DNA from 2 places in the Sphaerisporangium sp. NPDC051017 genome. Region 1 is predicted to be linked to the other one. Evidence: riboswitches for the same ligand, from Rfam matches in the RefSeq annotation. Region 1 holds a riboswitch; the other holds the start of a gene.
What was found. Region 1 has a riboswitch for glycine ahead of gcvP (aminomethyl-transferring glycine dehydrogenase). Riboswitches for the same ligand answer to the same signal wherever they lie in the genome.
Positions count from the first base shown of each region.

Region 2: linked by a shared signal. The riboswitch ahead of gcvT (glycine cleavage system aminomethyltransferase GcvT) and the one ahead of gcvP (aminomethyl-transferring glycine dehydrogenase) in region 1 are both predicted to bind glycine.

Region 1 is NZ_JBFBCI010000011.1:99,112-104,044, forward strand. Features, by position in the region: gene AB0M95_RS12660 (mannose-1-phosphate guanyltransferase) at 1-89, shown strand, start outside; gene AB0M95_RS12665 (FHA domain-containing protein) at 481-987, shown strand; gene AB0M95_RS12670 (MerR family transcriptional regulator) at 1,000-1,680, shown strand; gene AB0M95_RS12675 (bifunctional nuclease family protein) at 1,812-2,282, shown strand; gene AB0M95_RS12680 (MerR family transcriptional regulator) at 2,429-3,052, shown strand; glycine riboswitch at 3,216-3,339, shown strand; gene gcvP (aminomethyl-transferring glycine dehydrogenase) at 3,504-4,933, shown strand, end outside.
Region 2 is NZ_JBFBCI010000004.1:88,749-93,681, reverse strand. Features, by position in the region: gene AB0M95_RS05725 (L-serine ammonia-lyase) at 1-931, opposite strand, end outside; gene gcvH (glycine cleavage system protein GcvH) at 1,087-1,476, opposite strand; gene gcvT (glycine cleavage system aminomethyltransferase GcvT) at 1,473-2,564, opposite strand; glycine riboswitch at 2,699-2,796, opposite strand; gene AB0M95_RS05710 (gamma-glutamyl-gamma-aminobutyrate hydrolase family protein) at 2,878-3,573, opposite strand; gene AB0M95_RS05705 (3-oxoacyl-ACP reductase) at 3,583-4,347, opposite strand; gene AB0M95_RS05700 (aldehyde dehydrogenase family protein) at 4,413-4,933, opposite strand, start outside.

The sequences.
Region 1 (4,933 bases):
ACCTGTGGGCCGAGGGCGACGACCTGGACGTCGCCCAGGCCCTGCTGGAGCGCTGGGCCCGCGTGGTCGAGCAGGCCGTCGGCACCTGACCGCCCGCCCCCCGCGGCCGCCCGCCCGCGCGATACGGGTTCGATCTGCCCCTGAACCACCGTTACCCACCGGTTCCGGTCACATTCGTCCGGCGCGGCGCATGGACCGCGGGGCCGCGCGGGCGGTAGTTTTGGACCGGCGCGGCGAGCCGGGCAGGAAGGGGAAAGGCGAGCAAGTCGTACACGAGCACTCGCCGGCCCCCGCAGCGAGAGCCCGAGCGAGCCTCACCAAGCATGTCCGAACCCGCGAGCACGCCCTCATCTTGACCTTTGCGACTCATCAGCGTATGTTGCGGCATTCGCAGCCTGAGGAACATGAGAAGCGAAGAACCGAGGCACGCCGCCCTGAGCACCGTCGCCGCGACTTCGCGGTAGGAGGCCGAGCCGATCGATGCCGAGCGTCTACTGCACGCAGTGCGGCAATGCCAACCCTGAAGACGCCCGTTTCTGCTCACGGTGCGGGTCGCCACTGAGCCGACCCGAGAGCACGCCGGTGGGGGACACGACCTCGACGATCTCCCTGAGCGGGATCGAGGCGATGGACTCGGAGGCGACGGGGCAGACGCTCCTTCCCGACCGCGCGGCCGTCGACCAGCTGCCACCGGGCACGGCGCTGCTGGTCGTGATGCGCGGGCCGAACGCCGGGAGCCGCTTCCTGCTCGACAGCGAGCTCACCACGGCCGGCCGCCACCCCGAGAGCGACATCTTCCTGGACGATGTGACGGTCTCGCGCCGGCACGCCGAGTTCTACCGGCGGGGCGACTACTACACCGCCAGGGACGTCGGCAGCCTCAACGGCACCTACGTCAACAGGGAGCGCATCGAGGAGCTCCCCCTGTCCGGCGGCGACGAAGTCCAGATTGGCAAGTTCCGGCTGGTGTTCCTCACGCGTGGGTGAGGAGGAACGGTGATGAGCGCGCAGGCCGCCCGGGCGTTCATGAGCATCGGGGAGGTCCTCGAGATCCTTCGGGCGGACTTCCCCGACGTCACCGTCTCCAAGATCCGCTTTCTCGAGGGCGAGGGGCTGATCGAGCCCCAGCGCTCCCCGTCGGGCTACCGCAAGTTCACCCACGCCGACGTCGAGCGCCTGCGGTACATCCTCACCGCCCAGCGTGACCGCTACCTTCCCCTCCGGGTGATCAAGGACCACCTGGAGACGGCGGGCCCGGACGGCGCGACCGCGGCCCGGCCTCGTGCCGTCGGGGGCGAGGCCCCGCCCGCCGAGGTCCGGCTCAGCCGCGCCGAGCTGCTGGAGGCCGCCGAGCTCGACGAGGAGACCCTCGCCGAGCTGGAGGACTACGGCCTGCTGACCCCCGTCGCCCGCTGGTACGACGCCGAGGCCCTCACCGTGGCCAGGGCCACCGGCGCGCTGACCAGGTTCGGCCTGCACCCCCGCCACCTGCGCGTGCTCAAGGCCGCCGCCGAGCGCGAGGCCGGGCTCGTCGAGCAGGCCGTCGCGCCGCTGATGCGCCGGCGCGCCCCGGGCGCGGCCGGCCAGGCGGGGGAGACCGCGCGCGAGATCTCCGCGCTGCTCCAGGAAGTGCGTACCGCCCTGGTGAGGGGCGGTCTGCGGGGCATTCTGGGCCGCTGACGGAGCCGCCCGGACATTTCGGGGTGCGGGGATGTTACGTTGAATTTTGCGGCGATGGTCACGCCGCGAGCTGAGAGCCGCAAGGGAGCAGGCCTGGAACGGGCCGGTGACCCAATGGGACGGAGCCGCGTGTGTTGCAGATGGAGGTCGTGGGGGTCCGCGTGGAGATGCCCACCAACCAGCCCATCGTCCTGCTCAAGGAGGCGAAGGGTGAGCGATATCTGCCGATCTGGATAGGCATGACCGAGGCCACGGCCATCGCCCTGGCTCAGGCAGAGGAGCCGCCTCCCCGGCCGCTCACCCACGACTTGTTCAAGGACGTGATCGAAGCTTTCGGCGTGCGGTTGCAGGCGGTCAACATCGTCGCGCTGCGCGACGGGATCTTCTTCGCCGACCTGGTGTTCTCCAACGGGGTGGAGGTGAGCGCGCGTCCCTCCGACTCCATCGCGCTGGCGCTTCGCACGGGCGCGAGCATCTACGCCAGCGAGGACGTCGTGCGCGAGGCCGGTGTCATCATTCCCGACGACCAGGAGGACGAGGTCGAGAAGTTCCGCGAGTTCCTGGACACGATCACCCCGGAGGACTTCGGCCGTGCGGGTTAGCCATATCGGGCATTTACGCTTCACGACGCGCCGGGCGGGATCGTTGACTGAGCATCGCACCGGTCCTACGGTGCAAGGGAAACCACGGTTGTAATTCACGAACCCCCAGATCAGACCGTGGGATGAGAGAAAGCCGGAGGTCCGCAGTGGCGGTCAGCAGCGGCGAGGGAAAGACGGCCGGCCAGCACGATCCGGCCCAGCGCCGGTCGGCGCGGGAGCGCGCGGGAGAGCAGGGCCTGCTGTTCGACGAGCGGCCGGCGTCGCTGCCCGCCGACGTGGGATACCGCGGCCCGACGGCCTGCTCGGCGGCCGGCATCACCTACCGGCAGCTCGACTACTGGGCCCGCACCCAGCTCGTCGAGCCGTCGGTGCGGGCGGCCCATGGCTCGGGCTCCCAGCGGCTCTACAGCTTTCGCGACATCCTCGTGCTCAAGGTGGTCAAGCGCCTGCTCGACACCGGGGTGTCGCTCCAGCAGATCCGCACCGCGGTGCAGCACCTGCGCGACCGCGGGGTCAACGACCTGGCCCAGATCACGCTGATGAGCGACGGAGTGAGCGTCTACGAGTGCACCTCGGCCGACGAGGTGATCGACCTGCTCGAGGGCGGCCAGGGTGTGTTCGGCATCGCCCTCGGCGGCGTCTGGCGCGAGGTCGAGGGGTCCCTGGCGGAGCTGCCGGGGGAACGGGTCGAGCCGGCCGCCTCGGATTCCGCGGAGGATCACCCGGGTGACGAGCTGGCTCGCCGCAGGAAGGCCCGCAAGACGGGCTGAACGGGCCCGCACCCCTACCGGGGGCCGGGGCAGGGGGTCGCAGTTGTACGCGGTGTGGGGCCGCGCATGGCGAACCCGCAGGCCGGCGGGCCGAGCAACGGGGTGCGGGGACTGGGGTAACCCCCTACCAGGGGCGGGACGGTACAGTTGAGCCGAAGGCTTACGACCCCGCGCGGGAGAGTCCCGGGGAGCGGGCCGGTGCCGCGGCCGCGGCACCGGTGAGCGACCCGGGCGCCGAAGGAGCAACCTCCCCGGAATCTCTCAGGCTCACGTACCGCGCGGGTGAGGCGACTCTGGAAAGCAGGCATGCCCGCCAGGCGTGCCTCACCGACGGTGCAAGCCCCCGCGGGGGGTGAAGCTCTCAGGTCGCGGTGATCGCACCGCGCCGACAGAGGGGGAGACGGCAAACGCGCGTGCCACGCGCCGGTCTCTACCCCACTGGAGGGCATCCATGACCGATCGGTCACCGCTTCGCGACCTGTCCGCACCGCCCTTCGCCACCCGGCACATCGGCCCGGCCGACGCCGAGCAGGCGCGCATGCTGGAGGCCGTCGGCTACGCCTCCGTCGCCGACCTGGTGGCCGTCGCCGTCCCCGAGGTGATCCGCGCCGAGGGCCCGCTGGACCTGCCCGGCGCGGCGAGCGAGACCGAGGCCATCGCCGAGCTGCGCGCGCTGGCCTCCCGAAACCGGGTGCTCACCTCGATGATCGGGCTTGGCTACCACGACACGATCACCCCCGCGGTCATCCGGCGCAACCTGCTGGAGAACCCCGGCTGGTACACCGCCTACACGCCCTACCAGCCGGAGATCTCGCAGGGCCGCCTGGAGGCGCTGCTCAACTTCCAGACCATGATCAGCGACCTCACCGGCCTGGACGTCGCCGGCGCCTCGCTGCTGGACGAGGCCACCGCCGCCGCCGAGGCGATGACGCTGGCCCGCCGCGCCGGCCGCGCCAAGAGCCCGGTGTTCGTCGTGGACGCCGACACCCTCCCGCAGACCAAGGCCGTGCTCGCCACCCGCGCCGAGCCGCTCGGCATCGAGCTGGCCGAGGCCGACCTCTCCGAGGGCCTGCCCGAGGGCGAGCTGTTCGCCGTCCTCGTCCAGTACCCCGGGGCGAGCGGCCGCCTGAAGGACTTCCGCGCCGTCGCCGACGAGGCCCACGCCCGCGGCGCGCTGGTCGTCGTCGCCGCCGACCTGCTCGCGCTCACGCTCACCGAGGCCCCCGGCTTCCTCGGCGCCGACATCGCGGTCGGCTCCTCCCAGCGCTTCGGCGTCCCGCTCGGTTTCGGCGGCCCGCACGCCGCCTACATGTCCGTCCGCGAGGGCCTGCAGCGGCAGATGCCCGGCCGCCTGGTGGGCGTGTCGCAGGACGCCGACGGGCGCCCCGCCTACCGGCTGGCCCTGCAGACCCGCGAGCAGCACATCCGCCGGGAGAAGGCCACCAGCAACATCTGCACCGCCCAGGTCCTGCTGGCCGTCATCGCCGGCATGTACGCCGCCTACCACGGCCCCGAGGGCCTGCGGCGCATCGCCCAGCGCGTCCACCGGCACGCCGCGATCCTGGCGGCCGGGCTGCGCGGCGGCGGCGTCGAGGTCGTCCACGACGCGTTCTTCGACACCGTCCTGGCCCGCGTTCCCGGCCGGGCGGCCGGCGTCGCCGCCGCGGCCCGCGACCGGGGCGTCAACCTGCGCCTGGTGGACGCCGACCACGTGGGCGTCACCTGCGATGAGAAGACCACCGGCGAGCACCTGGCCGCCGTCTGGGAGGCGTTCGGCCTGGACGGGGTCGTGCTGGACGACCTGGACACCGCCGCCTCCGACGCGCTGCCGGCAGAGCTGCTGCGTACCACCGACCACCTGACCCACCCGGTCTTCCACTC
Region 2 (4,933 bases), on a different contig from region 1:
CGCCCGGGACGAAGCGGTCGTAGTACGTCAGCACGGCGGGGATGATTCCGGCGGCGCCGTTGGTCGGGGCGGTGACGATGCGGCCTCCGGCGGCGTTCTCCTCGTTGACGGCGAGGGCGAACAGCGTGACCCAGTCCATGGTCTGGAGCGGGTCCTTCTCGGGGCTCTCGCTCTGGAGGCGCCGCAGCATCTGGTTGGCCCGCCGCTTGACCTTCAGGCCGCCCGGCAGCACGCCCTCCTTGGTGGTGCCGCGCCGCACGCACTCGGACATGACCCGCCACAGGTTGAGCAGCCCCGCCCGGATCTCGGCCTCCGTACGGCCGAACGCCTTCTCGTTCTCCATCATCAGCCCGGAGATGGACAGCCCGCTCTCGGCGCACTGCTTCAGCAGCTCGGCCGCGGTGAGGAACGGGTAGGGGAGCTCGGTGTCGTCCGGTTTGATGCGGTCGGCGCCGGTGGCGTTCTCGTCGACGACGAACCCGCCGCCCACCGAGTAGTAGATCTTCTCGCGCAGCGTCTCGCCCTCGGGGGAGAAGGCGGTGAAGCGCATGCCGTTCGGGTGGTGGGGCAGCGAGATCTTGCGTTCGAACACGCAGTGCTCGCCGACGACGAAGGGGATCTCCTGGGCGCCGAACAGCCTCAGGGTGCCCGAGGCGCGCATCTGGGCGAGGCGATCGTCGACGGTGTCGACGTCCACCAGCTCGGGCTTCTCGCCGGACAGGCCGAGCAGGACCGCCTTGTCGCTGCCGTGGCCCTTTCCGGTCAGGCCGAGCGAGCCGTACAGGATGACCTCGACGCGCGCGGTCTTCTCCAGCAGACCGCCCCGCTGAAGGCCGCGGGCGAACTTGTGGGCGGCGGCCATCGGGCCGCCGGTGTGCGAGCTCGACGGGCCTATGCCGATCTTGAACAGGTCGAAGACGCTGATCGCCATTGATCTTCCGCCCTTCGGAACGTGTGCGGTGAACGTTCGGATGAGGTGACGGGGGTGGTGAAGGAGGGGAAGGGCGCTCCGGCGAGCGGTGGCTCGCCGGAGCCGGGGCCGGAGCCCGCACGGCCGGGGTACGGGTACGGCAGGGGAGAGGAGCGTCAGGACTCGGCCGTGGTGACGGTCGTGTACTCCTCGGCGGTGAGCAGCTCCTCCGGGGCGCCTTCGATGCGCACGCGGAACAGCCAGCCCTCGCCGTACGGGTCGGAGTTGACGAGGGACGGGTCGTCCACGACGGTCTGGTTGACCTCGACGACCTCGCCGCCGACCGGCGCGTAGATGTCGCTGACCGACTTGGTCGACTCGACCTCGCCGACGGCGTCGCCCGCCTCGATGGTCGCGCCCGCTTCGGGGAGCTGGACGTAGACGACGTCACCCAGCGACTCGGCGGCGTACGCCGTGATGCCCACGGTCACGGTGAGGCCGTCGTCCAGACCGGCGACCCACTCGTGCTCCTTGGTGTAGCTGAGCTCCTCGGGAATGCTGCTCACTTGCTCCTCCGGTAAAAAGGCAGGTCAACCACGTCGACCGGTTCATGGCTACCACGGATGTCGACCGCGAGCCCCTCGGACACGTTGGTGTCCACGTAGGCCATCGCGATCGGCTTGCCGAGGGACTGCGAGGGCGCGCCGCTGGTGACCTCTCCAACGACGGTGCCGTCCGTCAGCAGCACCACGGGATATCCGTGGCGCGGCACTCGGCGGCCCCGCGCGACGAGCCCGGTGAGGCGGCGGCGCGGCGGGATGTCCTTCAGCGGCGACAGGGCCGCGCGGCCGACGAAGTCGCCGGGCTTGTCGAACCTCACGACGCGGCCGAGGCCCGCGTCGAAGGGGGTGAGCCCCGCGTTCAGCTCGTTGCCGTACAGCGGCATGCCGGCTTCGAGCCGGAGCGTGTCCCGGGCGGACAGACCGGCGGGGCGCAGCCCGTACGCGTCGCCCGCCTTGGTGAGTTCCTGCCAGAGGGGGACGGCGTCGGCGGCGGCGACGAAGAGCTCGAAGCCGTCCTCGCCGGTGTAGCCGGTGCGGGCGATCAGGGCCTCGGCGCCGGCGACCGTGCCGGGCAGGCCCGCGTAGTACTTCAGCGACGGGAGGTCGGCGTCGGTGAGCGTGGCGAGGATCTCCTGGGCGCGGGGGCCCTGGACGGCGATCAGCGCGTACTGGTCGGAGCGGTCGTCGACCTCGGCGTCGAAGTCCGTGGAGCGCTCGGTCAGCTCGGCGGCGACGCGCGCGTAGTTGGAGGCGTTGGCGACGACCATGAACTCCTCGCCCGCCAGGCGGTAGACGATCAGGTCGTCCAGGACGCCGCCGTCGGGGGCGCAGATCATGGTGTACCGGGCGCGGCCGGGCTCCAGCGCGGACAGATTGCCGACCAGCGCGTGGTCCAGCGCCTCGCCCGCCTGCGGGCCCGTGACGAAGATCTCGCCCATGTGGGAGAGGTCGAAGAGGCCGGCGGCCGTGCGCACCGCGTTGTGCTCGGCGGATTCGCTGCCGTAGCGCAACGGCATCAGCCAGCCGGCGAAGTCGGTGAGCGTCGCGCCGAGGGTCTCGTGCACCTCGCGGAGCGGTGTGGGTCTGGACATGATGCGCACCTCAGACAGGGTTGGATGAGAGCATCCTCCCCCTCTGTCATCGGTGCCTGAGAGTTTCGCCCGGGTTTTGCCGGACTTTCACCTTCGGCGAGGCCCCCGGAGGAGGCCTGCTTTCCAGAGATCACCTTGCCCGCGCGGTCCTTTGCCTTGTGAGGTTCGCGGGGAGGACTTGCTCCTTCAGGGGTCCTGACCGGATGTCAGGACTCTCTCCCGCACGGGATCATCGGTGTTCTCGCCCACCCTACCAATGCCTGCCCTCCTGTCCATGCCCAGCGGCGGCCACTCCCTCCCCGGTCAGGGTGGGCTAGGTGGCGGCGGCGGTGATGAGGGCGTGGAAGAGGGTGTTGTCATCGCCGGTCTCCGGGTGCCATTGGACGGCGAGCGTGAACGGGTGGCCAGGGAGTTCGACGGCCTCGACGGTGCCGTCCTCGGCGGTGGCGGTGACGATCAGGCCCTCGCCGAGGCGGGCTGCCGCCTGGTGGTGGTAGTGGGCGGTGTCGACGGGGCCGGTGCCGAGGATCTCGGCGAGCCTGGTGCCCGGCTCCGGGCGTACGGGCATCTGGCCGTAGCGGCCAGGGACGGGGGCGTGGGCGCTGTGGCCGGTCACGTGGGGCAGGTGCTGGTGGAGGGCGCCGCCGAGGCGGACGTTCAGGACCTGGAGGCCCCGGCAGATGCCCAGGAACGGCAGTTCGGCCTTCAGAGCGGCACCGACCAGCCCAAACTCAGCCTCATCCCGAAATTTCCGGACGTAGCCGGTGTGCTCCGCCGGTTCCTCCCCGTACCGCCCCGGATCGACGTCCCCGCCGCCCGCCACGATCAGCCCGTCGAGCAGCTCGACCAGCGGCGCCGGGTCACCCGCCGGGGGCAGCAGCACCGGCTGGCCCCCGGCCCGGACGACCTGGTCGACGTAGTCGTACGGCAGCAGCGCCGCCCGCGTCTCCCAGACAGTGAACGCGGCCGGCTCGACGTAACAGGTGATCCCGATGACGGGCCGTGACATCGCGAAGCCCTACAGCGGGGTGACGTAGGCGCCGGAGATGCCGCCGTCCACCAGGAACTCGGCGCCGGTGATGAAGCTCGCGTCGTCCGAGGCCAGGAACGCCACGGCGGCGGCGATCTCGGACGCCTCGGCGAACCGCCCGAGCGGGATGTGCACGAGGCGCCGCTGGGCACGCTCGGGGTCCTTGGCGAACAGCTCCTGGAGCAGCGGGGTGTTGACCGGCCCCGGGCACAGCGCGTTGACCCGGATGCCCTCGCGGGCGAACTGGACGCCCAGCTCGCGCGACATGGCGAGTACGCCGCCCTTGGACGCGGTGTAGGAGATCTGGGACGTCGCCGAGCCCATGACCGCCACGAACGACGCGGTGTTGATGATCGAGCCCTTGCCCTGCCGCCGCATGTACGGGATCGCGTGCTTGCAGCACAGGTACACGCTGGTCAGGTTGACGTCCTGGACGCGGCGCCACGCGTCGATGCCGGTCGTCAGGATCGAGTCGTCGTCGGGCGGGGAGATGCCCGCGTTGTTGAACGCGATGTCCACGCTGCCGTAGGTCTCGAAGGCCGTCTCGAACATGCGGCTGACGTCCTCCTCGCTGGTGACGTCGCAGCGGACGAACAGGCCGCCCACCTCGTCGGCCGCCTTGGCGCCGGCCGCCTCGTCGACGTCGGCGCAGACGACCTTCGCGCCCTCCTCGGCGAAGCGGCGGGCGGTGGCGAGGCCGATGCCGCCGGCCGCTCCCGTGATCACGGCGACGCGGTCACGCAGACGTTGCATGGTGAATATCTCCTCGGTGCCTGGAAAATCGGTGGTGCTCGCCCGCGATCGGTGGATCAGTGGGCTCAGTGGGCGATGAAGACGTTCTTGGTCTCGGTGAACGCGGCCAGCGCGTCGGGGCCGAGCTCGCGGCCGAGACCCGACTGCTTGAAGCCGCCGAACGGCGTCCAGTACCGCACGGAGGAGTGGGAGTTCACCGACAGGTTGCCCGCCTCGATCGCGCGGGCCACGCGCAGCGCCCGCCCGACGTCCCGCGTCCAGATCGACCCGGACAGGCCGTACACGGTGTCGTTGGCGATGCGCACGGCGTCGGCCTCGTCGTCGAACGGGACGACGCTGACGACCGGCCCGAAGATCTCCTCGGTGAACGCGCGCTCGTCCAGCGACTCGTGGGTGAGCACGGTCGGCGGGAACCAGAAGCCCTTGCCCGCCGGGCAGGTCCCCTGGAAGCGCGGTGTGCCGGTGACGAACGACGCCACGCGCGCGCGGTGCTCGGCGCTGATCAGCGGCCCGAGGTCGGTGCCGGGGTCGAGCGGGTCGCCGACGGTGAGGGACGTGACGGCCGCGCCGAGCCGGTCGAGGAACT